Regions from separate parts of the Vibrio sp. DNB22_10_4 genome, predicted to be linked through region 1. Evidence: predicted binding sites of a transcription regulator. Region 1 holds the regulator's gene; each other region holds the start of a gene.
What was found. The regulator CRP, encoded in region 1, controls carbon source genes, mostly activating them, when cyclic AMP is high. The targets are predictions, from matches to a motif close to TGTGANNNNNNTCACA.
Positions count from the first base shown of each region.

Region 2: the regulator CRP is predicted to act here: its motif matches at 2,037-2,052, upstream of deoD (purine-nucleoside phosphorylase).
Region 3: the regulator CRP is predicted to act here: its motif matches at 2,830-2,845, upstream of rppH (RNA pyrophosphohydrolase).

Region 1 covers NZ_JBNNXW010000020.1:10,023-14,312, forward strand. The annotation lists gene ACVA6Q_RS22970 (hydrolase) at 1-383, shown strand, start outside; gene ACVA6Q_RS22975 (YheU family protein) at 457-669, shown strand; gene ACVA6Q_RS22980 (phosphoribulokinase) at 797-1,666, shown strand; gene crp (cAMP-activated global transcriptional regulator CRP) at 1,910-2,542, shown strand; gene ACVA6Q_RS22990 (2-oxoadipate dioxygenase/decarboxylase family protein) at 2,754-3,545, opposite strand; gene astD (succinylglutamate-semialdehyde dehydrogenase) at 3,556-4,290, opposite strand, start outside.
Region 2 covers NZ_JBNNXW010000001.1:610,817-615,106, forward strand. The annotation lists gene ACVA6Q_RS02500 (transposase) at 1-1,089, opposite strand, end outside; gene deoD (purine-nucleoside phosphorylase) at 1,239-1,949, opposite strand; gene ACVA6Q_RS02510 (YbgA family protein) at 2,297-3,247, shown strand; gene ACVA6Q_RS02515 (MerR family transcriptional regulator) at 3,237-4,067, shown strand; gene phrB (deoxyribodipyrimidine photo-lyase) at 4,064-4,290, shown strand, end outside.
Region 3 covers NZ_JBNNXW010000002.1:422,228-426,517, forward strand. The annotation lists gene ptsP (phosphoenolpyruvate--protein phosphotransferase) at 1-2,158, opposite strand, end outside; gene rppH (RNA pyrophosphohydrolase) at 2,161-2,679, opposite strand; gene mutH (DNA mismatch repair endonuclease MutH) at 3,302-3,967, shown strand; gene ACVA6Q_RS10015 (DUF6482 family protein) at 3,995-4,290, opposite strand, start outside.

The DNA.
Region 1 (4,290 bases):
AGAATGCGCTCAACAAACTTCATCTGTTAAGCGAAGTCCTCGGACTGACCGAAGAGCGCATTAAGAACATGAAAAAGCTTTACGAGTTCGATGATTTGATCACTGCTCCGCTGCATGGATTTAAAAATGCCGACGACTACTATCAGCGCTGCTCTGGGCTACCTCGCCTAAGAGAAATCACCGTACCGACTCGGTTTATTCATGCCAAGGATGACCCCTTTATGACACACGAGGTCATTCCAACTTTTAGTCTTCCAAGCCATATCAATTACCAACTGCTTGACCGAGGTGGTCATGTCGGCTTTATGACGGGCAGTTTGCGACGCCCGCGCTTTTGGTTAGAAGAGAGCTTACCAAGCTACTACCGACACTTTATTGACTAGCCAAAAACAGCGATAGATCCCTTTGTGAATCAGCAGTGCTATAATCCTGCAGTCATAGAATTGAGAGGTATTTATGATCATCCCATGGCAACAGATTGACGCAGACACGCTAGATAACCTTATTAAAGAGTTCGTGCTGCGCGAAGGCACCGACTATGGTGAGTCGGAAATATCGCTAGATGATAAAGTTCGCCATGTTCGTAGCCAGCTCGAAAGCGGTGAGGCCGTCATCGTTTTCTCTGAACTGCACGAAACCGTCGACATTAAATCGCGTCGCTCGCTGTAATTTTTCGGTAGCTGCGCAAGTAGCTGCTATATTGAAAGGCTATTGAACTGAAATTGGCCTACAAGGTCTAACTCCTTATGTGAGTTAGCAAATTTATAACGACAATTACAAATACACAGGAAGTGTCATGTCAGCAAAACACCCGATCATTGCTGTAACGGGCTCCTCTGGAGCTGGAACCACCACAACGTCAGAAGCATTTCGCAAGATGTTCAACATGATGAGCGTCAAGCCTGCATTTATTGAAGGTGATAGCTTTCACCGTTTTACTCGTCCAGAGATGGACATCGAGATCCGCAAAGCCAAAGATCAAGGTAAACACATCAGCTACTTTGGCCCCCAAGCGAACGACTTCCCTGCGCTTGAAGAGTTTTTTCGCAACTATGGGCAAAATGGTACTGGCCAGTTCCGCCGCTACCTACACACCTTCGATGAGGCCGTGCCTTATAATCAAATGCCAGGCACCTTCACTCCATGGCAAGACCTACCTGAGAATAGCGATGTGCTGTTTTATGAAGGCCTACACGGCGGCGTTGTAGATGGCGATGTCAATGCTGCGCAGCACGTTGACCTGCTTATCGGCATGGTGCCTATCGTTAACCTCGAGTGGATCCAAAAATTCGTACGAGACACCCGCGATCGTGGTCACTCTCGAGAAGCGGTCACTGACTCAATTGTTCGCTCGATGGACGACTACTTAAGCTACATTACACCGCAATTTTCACGCACACACATTAACTTCCAGCGCGTCCCAACCGTGGACACTTCAAACCCGCTCAATGCGAAAGGCATTCCGAGTTTGGATGAGAGTTTTGTGGTGATTCGCTTGCGTGGTATCAAGAATGTCGACTTCCCGTACTTACTAGCGATGATTGATGGTTCGTTCATGTCACGTCACAACACCATCGTAGTGCCGGGCGGTAAGATGAGTTTTGCGATGGAGCTAATCGTCAGACCAATACTTCAGCAACTTATAGAAACGGGAAAAATAGGTTAGGAAATGTGAGCCAAATCAGCCTGTTTTTTTGTATCGTGATCATGTGCACAGTTTTGTATAGATAAATACGCTTTTGACACGATTAAAATCAAGAAAAGCGGCGCAAAAAAGGATACTATTTCTAGGAAATAGAAGATCGCTTGCGCCATCTTCAAAGTGCTTTTATGCTAGTAGGTCTTAACCAACGGGCTTGCTAACAAATATGGAAAGCAGCAAGCATACCCTGCAGAGGAAGTAAGATATATGGTTCTAGGTAAACCTCAAACCGACCCAACGTTAGAGTGGTTCCTTTCACACTGCCACATTCACAAGTACCCATCAAAGAGCACGCTTATTCATGCGGGCGAGAAAGCAGAAACGCTTTACTACATCGTCAAAGGCTCTGTAGCGGTACTGATTAAAGATGAAGAAGGCAAAGAGATGATCTTGTCTTACCTAAACCAAGGTGACTTCATCGGTGAACTTGGCTTGTTCGAAGAGGACCAAGAACGTACGGCATGGGTACGAGCAAAATCACCTTGTGAAGTTGCGGAAATCTCATTCAAGAAGTTCCGTCAGCTTATCCAAGTTAACCCAGACATTCTAATGCGCTTATCTGCTCAGATGGCAAGTCGTCTACAAGTGACTAGCCAAAAAGTAGGTGACCTAGCATTCCTAGACGTAACGGGTCGTATTGCACAGACGCTACTTAACCTAGCGAAACAACCTGATGCAATGACTCACCCAGACGGCATGCAAATCAAGATCACTCGTCAAGAGATTGGCCAAATCGTTGGTTGTTCTCGCGAGACAGTAGGTCGTATTCTTAAGATGCTAGAAGAGCAGAACCTAATTTCTGCCCACGGTAAGACAATCGTGGTTTACGGTACTCGCTAAGAGCACGTAACAAGATTTAAAAAGCCACCCTCGGGTGGCTTTTTTGTTTCAAATTTATCGTCACCCCTGCGCAGGAATGACGGGCCTTGAGATATCACCCTAACCCCGAATAGTCGTCACCCCTGCGCAGGCAGGGGTCTTCTTTAAGCGCGCACCAAGCCTCTAGTAGATTCCTGCCTGCGCAGGAATGACGGCGCTGTAGGGTTTATCGTTACTGATGCGTACTTTCAAAGATTTTATCTGCCGATGCAGCAACAAAACCTTGGTAAAAACTGCCATCGGCTAGCTGGTAACGTTTAGCAAACTCATAGAAGCCACCTGGAATCAACTGATCACCATCAGTAAATGCCACGGACACTTTGTCTGCCATGGTCGAGGATTGCTCTAGCAGCACCTCTGGTGAGCCTTTCACTTCCCCGCCCGATTCATTAATCGCAAACCCAGCATCACGAAGGTGCTGATTGACCTCAACTACTTCGGCAAAGCAGTCAAGCTGATTCACGCTCACCGTGAAGTGATTGGCGCCATAACCGTGAGCAGCAAGCCATGAGGCATACTCACTTTCTTGTGCCAACATTTGGAAGTCTTGATAGCTTAAGTCCCACAAACGGCCACCATATAAGAACTCAGCAGAGGAAAGCTTAGGGCTGTCCACCTGTGCCACTAACTTAGCCACGATATCTTGAAGCGATTGAGAGCACTCTTCTACTCGCAACTCGCTGATAAACACCTTAGGAAGCAAAGCATCGCTATGTTCTAGGTGTATCGCAGTCAGCTTTTTGGCTTCAAAGTCGTAATGGCCACTGACCTCGTAACCAAGATCTAGAAACGGCTTAGCTAGTGTGTCGATACCCAGTGGCGCGACATTAAAGGTTCGCAGCGCAATATGGTCATTGATAAGCGACTCATCTTCTCTAAGCAAGTCGTGCACCTTATGTGCCGATGGGCACAAGCGAGTGATATAGTCTTGCCACAAGTGGCCAAATAACGCGTCAACAGTCATAGCACGCTCCTTATAGTTCGATGCCAGGGCTTAAAGTCGCAGGAAGAACGGTGTTATCGCCCTCCATTGATGCCATAGGGTAAGCGCAGTAATCTGCTGCATAAAACGCACTTGGACGAAGGTTGCCAGACGCGCCCGGACCGCCAAACGGCGCATCACCACTGGCTCCTGTAAGCTGACGGTTGCGGTTTACAATGCCTGCTCGGATGTGGTCTGTGAAATATTGCCACTCCTCATCACGCTCTGAGATAAGCCCTGCCGACAAACCAAATCGGGTATCGTTGGCCAGCTCTACCGCTTGTTCAAGAGTTTCGTAGCGCACCAGTTGTAGCAGCGGCCCAAAGTACTCTTCATCAGGAAGCTCATCGATATCAGTGGCATCTAACAGTGCTGGCGTCACGAAGGCGGCTTTCAAGCGTTTTGCTTCTACTAGGCTCTTACCGCCTAGCTTCACCAACTCAGCTTGCGCTGCAATAATATGGTCAGCGGCCTGCTCTGAGATCTGCGGGCCCATAAATGGCGCAGGCTGTGCAAACGGCTCATCGATACGGATCTTATTAATAGCAGACACTAGGCTTTCTACTAGTTGATCACCTTTTTCACCAAATGGCACATAAAGGCGTCGTGCGCAGGTACAACGCTGTCCAGCACTGATGTAGGCCGATTGCAAAATGGTGTACACCGCCGCATCAACATCACCAAACGCTTCACTGACGACAAGCGGATTGTTACCGCCCATCTCGAG
Region 2 (4,290 bases), on a different contig from region 1:
CATTAGCTCCACGTTACCGTATTGGATTTCACCCAGAAAAACAGTAAGCGCGGCAGAGCGCAGCACGGGATCTTGTGGCATGTATACCGTCACACGCTTGCTGTTTTCTCCAGACTCGCAGCTTAGTGATTCTAGAATCGATAAGTAGTGAGCATAAGACGTGTAGGGGGCTCTAATCAACGAGCCTACGGCAGGGTAATGAAACTTGGCAAAGTTACCTAGAGGATCTTCGACGTTACTGCGCGCAAGGATGTTTTGATAGGTAATATCAATTTGTCCTTTTAAATCGGTCGCGGTGGTATTGATCTCATGATTGGTCTCCGCACTGTAGTTTTTCGGGAGTACTTGCGTACCCGCTACGTAGGCATCGTGATCTTCTAGCGTATTTTCAGCATCGGCTGAGCTGTAGTTAGTATGTTGGCACAACACATAACCCGAATCGGCATCGCAGGTTGCAAACCAAAATACGCCGTTGTGGCTTTGTGGCTGCAATGGTCGATAGTGTGAGGCTAAATGAAAAGTATCAGTGTGTTTTATCCAACGACCATCAATATCCGCTAATTTACGACGGCAGCGACTGGCAATTTGATCGATATGATCGTAGAAAGTTTTTGGATTGATTTTCAGCTTTCGACAGATCTCGCGCACCGAGTATCCGGTAAACAGAAGCCCAAGTAACGATTCTTGGAAGCTTAGTTTCTTATTACTGCCCGACCATTTATCGACAAAGGTACCTTGGCAAGATTTACAGCGATACCGCTGGCGATCGCCACTAAACCCAAAAGAGTGATAACGATCTTTGTGAGTATGTACCGATAGGCCAAAGTGTTCGCATTGCGGATCTTTACACGAAGGGAGCCCTTCGTGATGATGCTGCTTCAATCGAGTCAGTTCATTGAGGACTTCTCGATTGTTAAGTAGGGGGGGAAACGCGCCACATTCGCGGCATACCATCGCTGGCCGTTTGGGGTTACGGTGCTGCAGGATATAGAGGTTTGCATCACTTTGTCCAAAATTGTCACACGCCAATGTTTTACAAAAATTGAGCTGTAACCCGTCCGCGGCCATCGGCAGTTTGCCTTCTGACACGTTCACCCCCTATGGTTTGGTGACATCAAGCCTTGAATATTGTTATAGGGCTCGATGAAGTGTTTAATTCGTTAGAAAACTATTCAGCTAGAAAGCGATTCAGTTAGAAAAAAGCCAGCTCACTTCAGGCTTGAGCTGGCTTTCTTGTTTTATAGGTTGATCGCTGTTTCTAGCGCAACGACCATCATATCGTTGAACGATTTTTGGCGATCTTCTGAGCTTAGTTTCTCACCACGGATGATGTGGTCAGATACCGTCAGTACCGTCAGAGCTTTTGCGCCAAGATCTGCAGCAACGCCGTAGATACCCGCCGCTTCCATATCGACACCTAGGATGCCAAGGTGCTTCATTTTGTCGAAGATATCTGCTTCTGGAGTGTAGAACAGGTCTGCCGAGAAGATGTTACCTACTTTAACCGGTACTTCTTTAATGCGTGCTTGCTTCACGGCTTCTTCTAGAAGACCGAAGTCAGCAATCGCAGCAAAATCGTGGTCATTGAATCGAATACGGTTCACTTTAGAGTCTGTTGACGCGCCCATACCGATCACAACATCCATTAGGTTTACGTCGTCACGTACCGCACCACAGCTGCCCACGCGAATTACGTTTTTAACGCCGTAATCTTTGATAAGTTCGTGAACGTAGATACAGCAAGAAGGGATGCCCATACCGTGACCCATCACTGACACTCGCTTGCCTTTATAGGTACCTGTGTAGCCAAACATGTTGCGAACGTCACACACTTTCTCTACGTCTTCTAAGAAAGTTTCTGCGATGTATTGTGCGCGAAGTGGATCGCCTGGCATTAGTACTGTCTCTGCGAAATCACCTGGTTTTGCATTGATATGAGGGGTTGCCATGGGGGTCGCTCCTAAAGTTTTAACTAATTATGTTGAACGCTATGTTCGTTGTTGGTGAGGATTTTAACTGGCCTAGCAAGGGCTCTGTGAGAGTTTAGTCACAAATTTGTCGGTAACGAACAGAAATTCGATTGATGATAACTAATTTTGTTGAAAGTGGCTGAGCAATCGATTTTATCGATGATTGAAAGTGGGGGAAATATTTGTCTCGTGAGTGAACCATTTGTCTGCGGCAACCATACAATTGTACAAAAGAAAATTTTGTATCACTTAAGAAAGTGATCTAAAACTTATACATAAGCGTATTTTGTACAATGTAAGCGACGGCAAGTTGTGAGGAAAGGACGATGAGCGAGAAAATTACCGTAGGGATCAGTTCCTGCCTATTAGGCGAAAAAGTGCGTTTCGATTCTGGTCATAAGCAGAGCACGTACGTCAACAAAGAACTTAGAGACTACTTTGACTTTGTTTCCGTCTGCCCAGAAGTAGGAATGGGCTTACCTGTACCAAGACCAACGATTCGATTGATGAGCAACGAAGAGCGTATTGCTCTTGTGGATACCAAAGATGCATCAAATGATCACACAGATGGCATGATGCGTTTTACTCGAGAAAAAGTCGCCGAGTTAGAAGATACAGAAATGTGTGGCTACATCGTTTGCGCCAAATCTCCAAGTTGTGGAATGGAGCGTGTGAAGGTTTACACTCGTGGTCATGCTCGAACCGATGGTGTTGGCTTATATACCGAGCACTTAATGAAAAAAATGCCTTGGCTGCCAGTTGAGGAAGATGGGCGACTTAACGATCCTGTATTGAAAGAGAACTTTGTAGCGCGAGTCTACAGCTTAAAGGATTTTTATGCGTCAATGGGTGGAGAGCCAACGCCAGGTAAAATCGTCGCTTTCCATTCTCGCTACAAGTTGACGCTCATGGCACACGATCCACAGTCTTATAAGAGTCTTGGACGTTTAGTTGCAAACCAGGCCGACTACCAGCCAGACGAATTTTATCAAGCCTATCGCCTAGGGTTGATGGAAGGATTGAAAAACCGCGCAAGCCGAAAAAATGTGACCAACGTGCTCATGCACATTCAAGGGTACTTCAAGCGCTCGCTCAATAAAGACGAGAAAGCGGAGTTGGCTCATGTCATCGACGACTACCGTACAGGATTGTTGCCGGTTTTGGCGCCATTGACGCTTCTTAAACATTACCTCAATGCTTACCCAGATGACTATTTGGCGCACCAGCAATTTTTGCAGCCCCACCCAGAGGAGATGCGTTTAAGATATGGCTTGTAGTAATACCTTGAGTAATACCTTGAGTAATACCATGTACGCGATCCGTGAAGTGGCGGATATTACGGGCGTTAAGCCCGTTACGCTTCGGGCTTGGCAACGACGGTACAACTTGATTCAACCACAGCGAACTGACAAAGGGCATCGTCTCTATACAGAGAAAGACGTTGAGCGTATTAACAATATCCAAAGCTGGCTCAGTAAAGGAGTCTCCATAGGTAAAGTTAAGGCGCTCATTGATTCCGATACATTGTCTCAAACCGATGTTGAAACCGAGCAGTTGGAAGAAGTTACGACGTTACTGGATGCCCTTGGCGCTTTAAGCAGTAACAAAGTCGACGTCATTATTGATACTGTGTTGAAAGAGTATCCTTTAGATGTGGTGGAGATGAAGTTTGTTATCCCAGTCCTTAACGCAACGGACTACTTGAAACTAAGCCCCAAAGCGATACAGCAGTCACTGTTTAAAACAGCGATGATTCAAAAGCTTGCCATCATGGCTAATGTAGAGCGCAAACGAAAACGCTCAACATCCACTTTGCTGGTGAGTATGGATGTCACCGGCAATCTATTTGCCTGGCTGAATTATGCACGGTTGTCTGAACAGGGCGTCAACGTCACCTTCATTGATGGGGTCGAAGATGTGTCGGCGCTTCAGCTGGATTCAGTGAATTTCGACTCGGTACATCTCTTTGCGGAGAAATCCTTGTCTGAAAAACAACTTGATGCAATTCGAGTGCAGCGCGAGCAGGATAAACCGGCTTGGTTACTGTCTCCAGTCATTGAGCACTTAATCAGTAACAATGCGGGTAAGCTGTCATGAAACTAATGCTGTTTAATCGTGATCTTAGAACCATTGATAATACAGCGCTCATCGCTGCTATTGATGGTGTCACACCTGTGGTTGCCTGTTTTATCGTTACGCCGCAGCAATGGGCTGAGCATGACCTTGCTCCTATCCAAGCCGATCTGATATTTAGACGTTTGAGAGAGCTTGAAAACGAGCTTAGTGCGCTGAACATACCTTTGATAGTGGCGAGTACAGA
Region 3 (4,290 bases), on a different contig from region 1:
TCAGCGCTTTGTCAGCAAGTTGTTTAAGCTCATCGAGTGAGCTCTGCGCAAGCAAGTATTTCACTTTTGCCACGTTAGAGGTGTTCATACTCAAGGTATCGTAACCTAAGCCAACGAGTAGAAGCGCGCCAATAGGGTCACCGGCTAACTCGCCACAGATACACACAGGTAAGTCATAGGCTTGGCAAGTCGCAAAAATGTGTTTCATTGCCGCAAGCACTGAGGGGTGCAACGTTTCGTAGATGTCTGCTACTTGCGCATTATTGCGATCAACCGCCAACAAATATTGGGTTAAGTCATTGGTGCCCACCGAAACAAAATCGACTCGCTGTGCCATGAACGGCAAAATATACAGCATCGATGGGACTTCAATCATCACACCGATTTGTGGTTTTTTCACCTCTGGATGAGCATCATGCACTTCCTGATAAGCTTGTTCAATCAGGGTTGCCGCATCATCAAACTCCTGCACCGAAGAGACCATAGGCAGCAAAATGCTCAGATTATCAATGCCAATGCTAGCACGAAGCATCGCACGCAACTGAATCAAAAAGATATCAGGATGATCTAGGGTAAAACGGATCCCACGCCAACCCAAAAATGGATTATCTTCCTCGATAGGCAAATACGGCAACGCTTTATCGCCACCAATATCCAATGTACGCATGACGACTCGCTTATTCGAGTAAGCACTTAGCACAGAACGATATTGATGCAGTTGCTCTTCTTCCGATGGAAACTGCTGCTGCAATAAGAACGAAATTTCGGTGCGGTACAAGCCGACGCCATCAACGTTTTTGTTGATTGAAATACTGGTATCAGCACTAAGACCCGCATTGAGCATAACTTGAATACGCTGACCATCTTTGGTAGCGGCCTCAAGATCAGCCGTCGACTCCACCATTTGTGACAGTTCCGACTCCTCACTGACCAGCTCTCGGTATTCCAATAACAGCTCTTGGCTAGGGTCTGGGAATATTTCACCGCTGTAGCCATCAACAATACCGAGCTTGCCACTAAGCAGCTCAGGGTTAGTATTCACCCCCATGACCGCTGGAATGCCCATGGCTCTAGACAAAATTGCCGCGTGCGAGTTAGCCGCGCCTTCCAGCGACACAACTGCAAGCAATTGCTGTTTCGGAATAGACGCTAAAATCGAAGCGGTCAGCTCTCGAACCACTAAAATCACGGGCTCGTTAAACTCGTGAATGGGGTACTCTGTATCATGGAGGAAGAACAGCAATCGCTGACCAAGCTCTTTAATGTCTTGCGCCCGCTCGCGTAAATACACGTCGGACATTTTTGCAAAGCGGTTGGCGTAGCTTTCGACGACTTGGCGCAGTGCCCAATCGGCTTTATCCCCTTTTTGGATCTGAGCTTTAAGGTCGTTTCTCAACATCGGATCGTTGAGTAAGTGGGTAAACAAGTCAAATATGGCCAGCGCATCTTTATTGAGCTCCAAATCGAGCTTTTTGCGCATGCGCTTAAAGTCCGCCAGCGCATGTTCTATCGCAACCGAGAGCATCTCTTGCTCACGTGCCACATCAAGCGTGGACGCAGGGAATACGTCACTCAGGTCTGGCTGAGTGTTGTCCCACCAAATAGGGCCAATCGCAACACCAGAAGAAGCCCCGATGCCCTTAATGACAAGCGCGGCATTGTCATCAAAAAAGCCATGTCCCTGGGCGATCGCATGAGCAATCAACACCGCGATCTGCGCAGACAGTGTGACCAGAAAAGACTCTTCCATTTCACTAAACTGTCGGGAGCTTTTTTGCTGCACGACCAACACACCGAGCACTTGCTTGCGATGGATAATAGGCGTGCCAAGAAAAGAATGATAGAGGTCTTCCCCCAGTTCAGGGAAGAACTTAAATGCGGAGTGTTTGGCGGCCTCTGCCAGGTTGATAGGTTCGGCGGTACGCTTAACTAAGCCGACCAAACCTTCATTGAAGCCAATATGAATCGTATCACCTTGGAAGGTAAGACCTTGGGTCGCCATGAGCTCTAGGCGCTGCTTATCGTCGTTGGCAAGATAAATAGTGCAGCACTCGGTGTTCATAGCTGAACACGTTTGCTGCACTAACATCTCGAGGGCTGCATGCACGTCTTCTACTTTTGAGACGTGTTCAACTATATCCCTTAGTTGCGATAGCATACTTATCCTCTTCGATGCTTTCTTTTGCCTTTAAATTTTCGTTCTTTAAACGGCATCGCTAGCGAAGCAAACTCTTTCATCGCACGGCGGTAGACATCACGCTTGAACGAAACCACTTGTCTAACTGGGTACCAATAACTTACCCAACGCCAACCATCAAACTCAGGGGTATTACCGCGCTGCATATTGATTTTGGACTCATCACAGTCCAAGCGCAGTAAAAACCATTTCTGTTTTTGCCCGATACAGACCGGTTTCGAATCCCAGCGCACCAAACGCTTAGGTAACTTATATCTTAACCAGTGACGACTGACCGCAACGATTTTAACGTCGTTCTTAGTCAATCCCACTTCTTCATACAGTTCTCGATACATGGCCTCTTCAGGGGATTCACCTTCGTCAATACCGCCCTGAGGGAACTGCCATGAGTGTTGTCCGTATCGTTTAGCCCAGAAGACCTGACCATGGTTGTTACAGATTACAATACCAACATTCAGTCGGTAACCATCGCCATCTATCACTGGCCAACCTCAATTAAATTTTCATTACCTTGATTTTTCCACATATCCCCAACTTGAGCAAACTTATGGATGTGTAAATTTGAACAATTACCACTTCTTTGTCACGCACTGGATAAGATTCAAACAACACCTTAGTTATCAACATTACAATGAGACATAGGCCACATTTATTCACCTTTTCTGTGAATAACTGTGTGAAGAATCGTTGATCTCTCAGAGAAATCATAGAAAAACCACAGTTAAAGAAACTGAACAAAAAACAGATAAAATAAACAAACCAATTTAAATCAATAATTTAAAGAAAAAATAATCATTAACTCTATGTGGTCGTAACTCATTTTATTTACCATCACTCAGATCGGTCAAAGATCAACCATCGATAGGTTTATCCACATTAGGAATGCCAGTTTTCATACAAAGCTCGATATTTCAAGCAGTTTGTCGACTAAAATATACTGATTATTTATCCATGCATCCATTTTTAATGGCAATTAGTCTTTCCCTCTGTGGATAACTATTTAATAGATCAAGTTTGCAGCGAAGTGATCCTTTTTTGTACAGAGCACGAATCCGTTCTCATGGTAAACTAGCGGCGATTAGAAAAAACAGCGACATGACACCCATGAACACAGCCCCAAAATCCGAAGCCGAACTGTTAGAACGCGCCCGCCAAATCGCTGGCATGAGCTTTGGCGATCTTGCCAAGCCAGCCAATATGCGTGTACCTGACAATCTCAAGCGAGACAAGGGTTGGGTTGGTCAATTACTGGAGTGGCACCTTGGTGCAACGGCTGGCAGCAAACCTGTACAAGATTTTCCTGAAATTGGTGTCGAGCTAAAGAGCATCCCAATTGGCTACAATGGCAAACCACTGGAGTCGACCTTCGTTTGCGTCGCCCCTTTAACAGGGATCACCGGGTTAACTTGGGAAGCCAGCCATATTCGAAATAAACTGTCGCGAGTCCTTTGGCTACCTGTTGAGGGTGAGCGCGAGATTCCTGTCGCAGAGAGGCGTGTGGGATCTCCGCTTATCTGGAGCCCTTCGAAGCAAGAAGAGGTATTGCTTAAAAACGACTGGGAAGAGCTCATGGATTTGATTGCACTCGGTGATGTTAATCAAATTACCGCCAGAAGCGGTGAAGTACTGCAAATAAGGCCAAAGGCCGCCAACAGCCGAGCGAAGACGGAAGCGTATGGCACAAATGGTCAACCAATAAAAACCTTACCCCGAGGCTTTTACCTCAGAGCGAGTTTTACGAGCTATATCTTAGAAACCTACTTTGCTTAATACCTGTTTGCCGCTACAGAGACATGCTCAGTGCAAGTTGAGTTCAATATCACAGTAGCGATTCATCTCTGCGCTGCCGCACTCATCGTAGGCGTTATGAAGCCGTAGATAGGCTTTTTCTACACCGAGACGTGTCAGTGCTTCTTTTACAGAATCTAAAGATTCGTAATGAATAGGCTCATCATCTTGTTTAATGGGTTCGAGTTTGTGCTTGTATTCCACTGCAAGTAAATAGTGTGAAATATCAGCACAACCGATCACAAACACCTTAGGTGGCTTATAACTCTCTTTATGATGTCCGTGTAACCAACGATCGAGCTGAT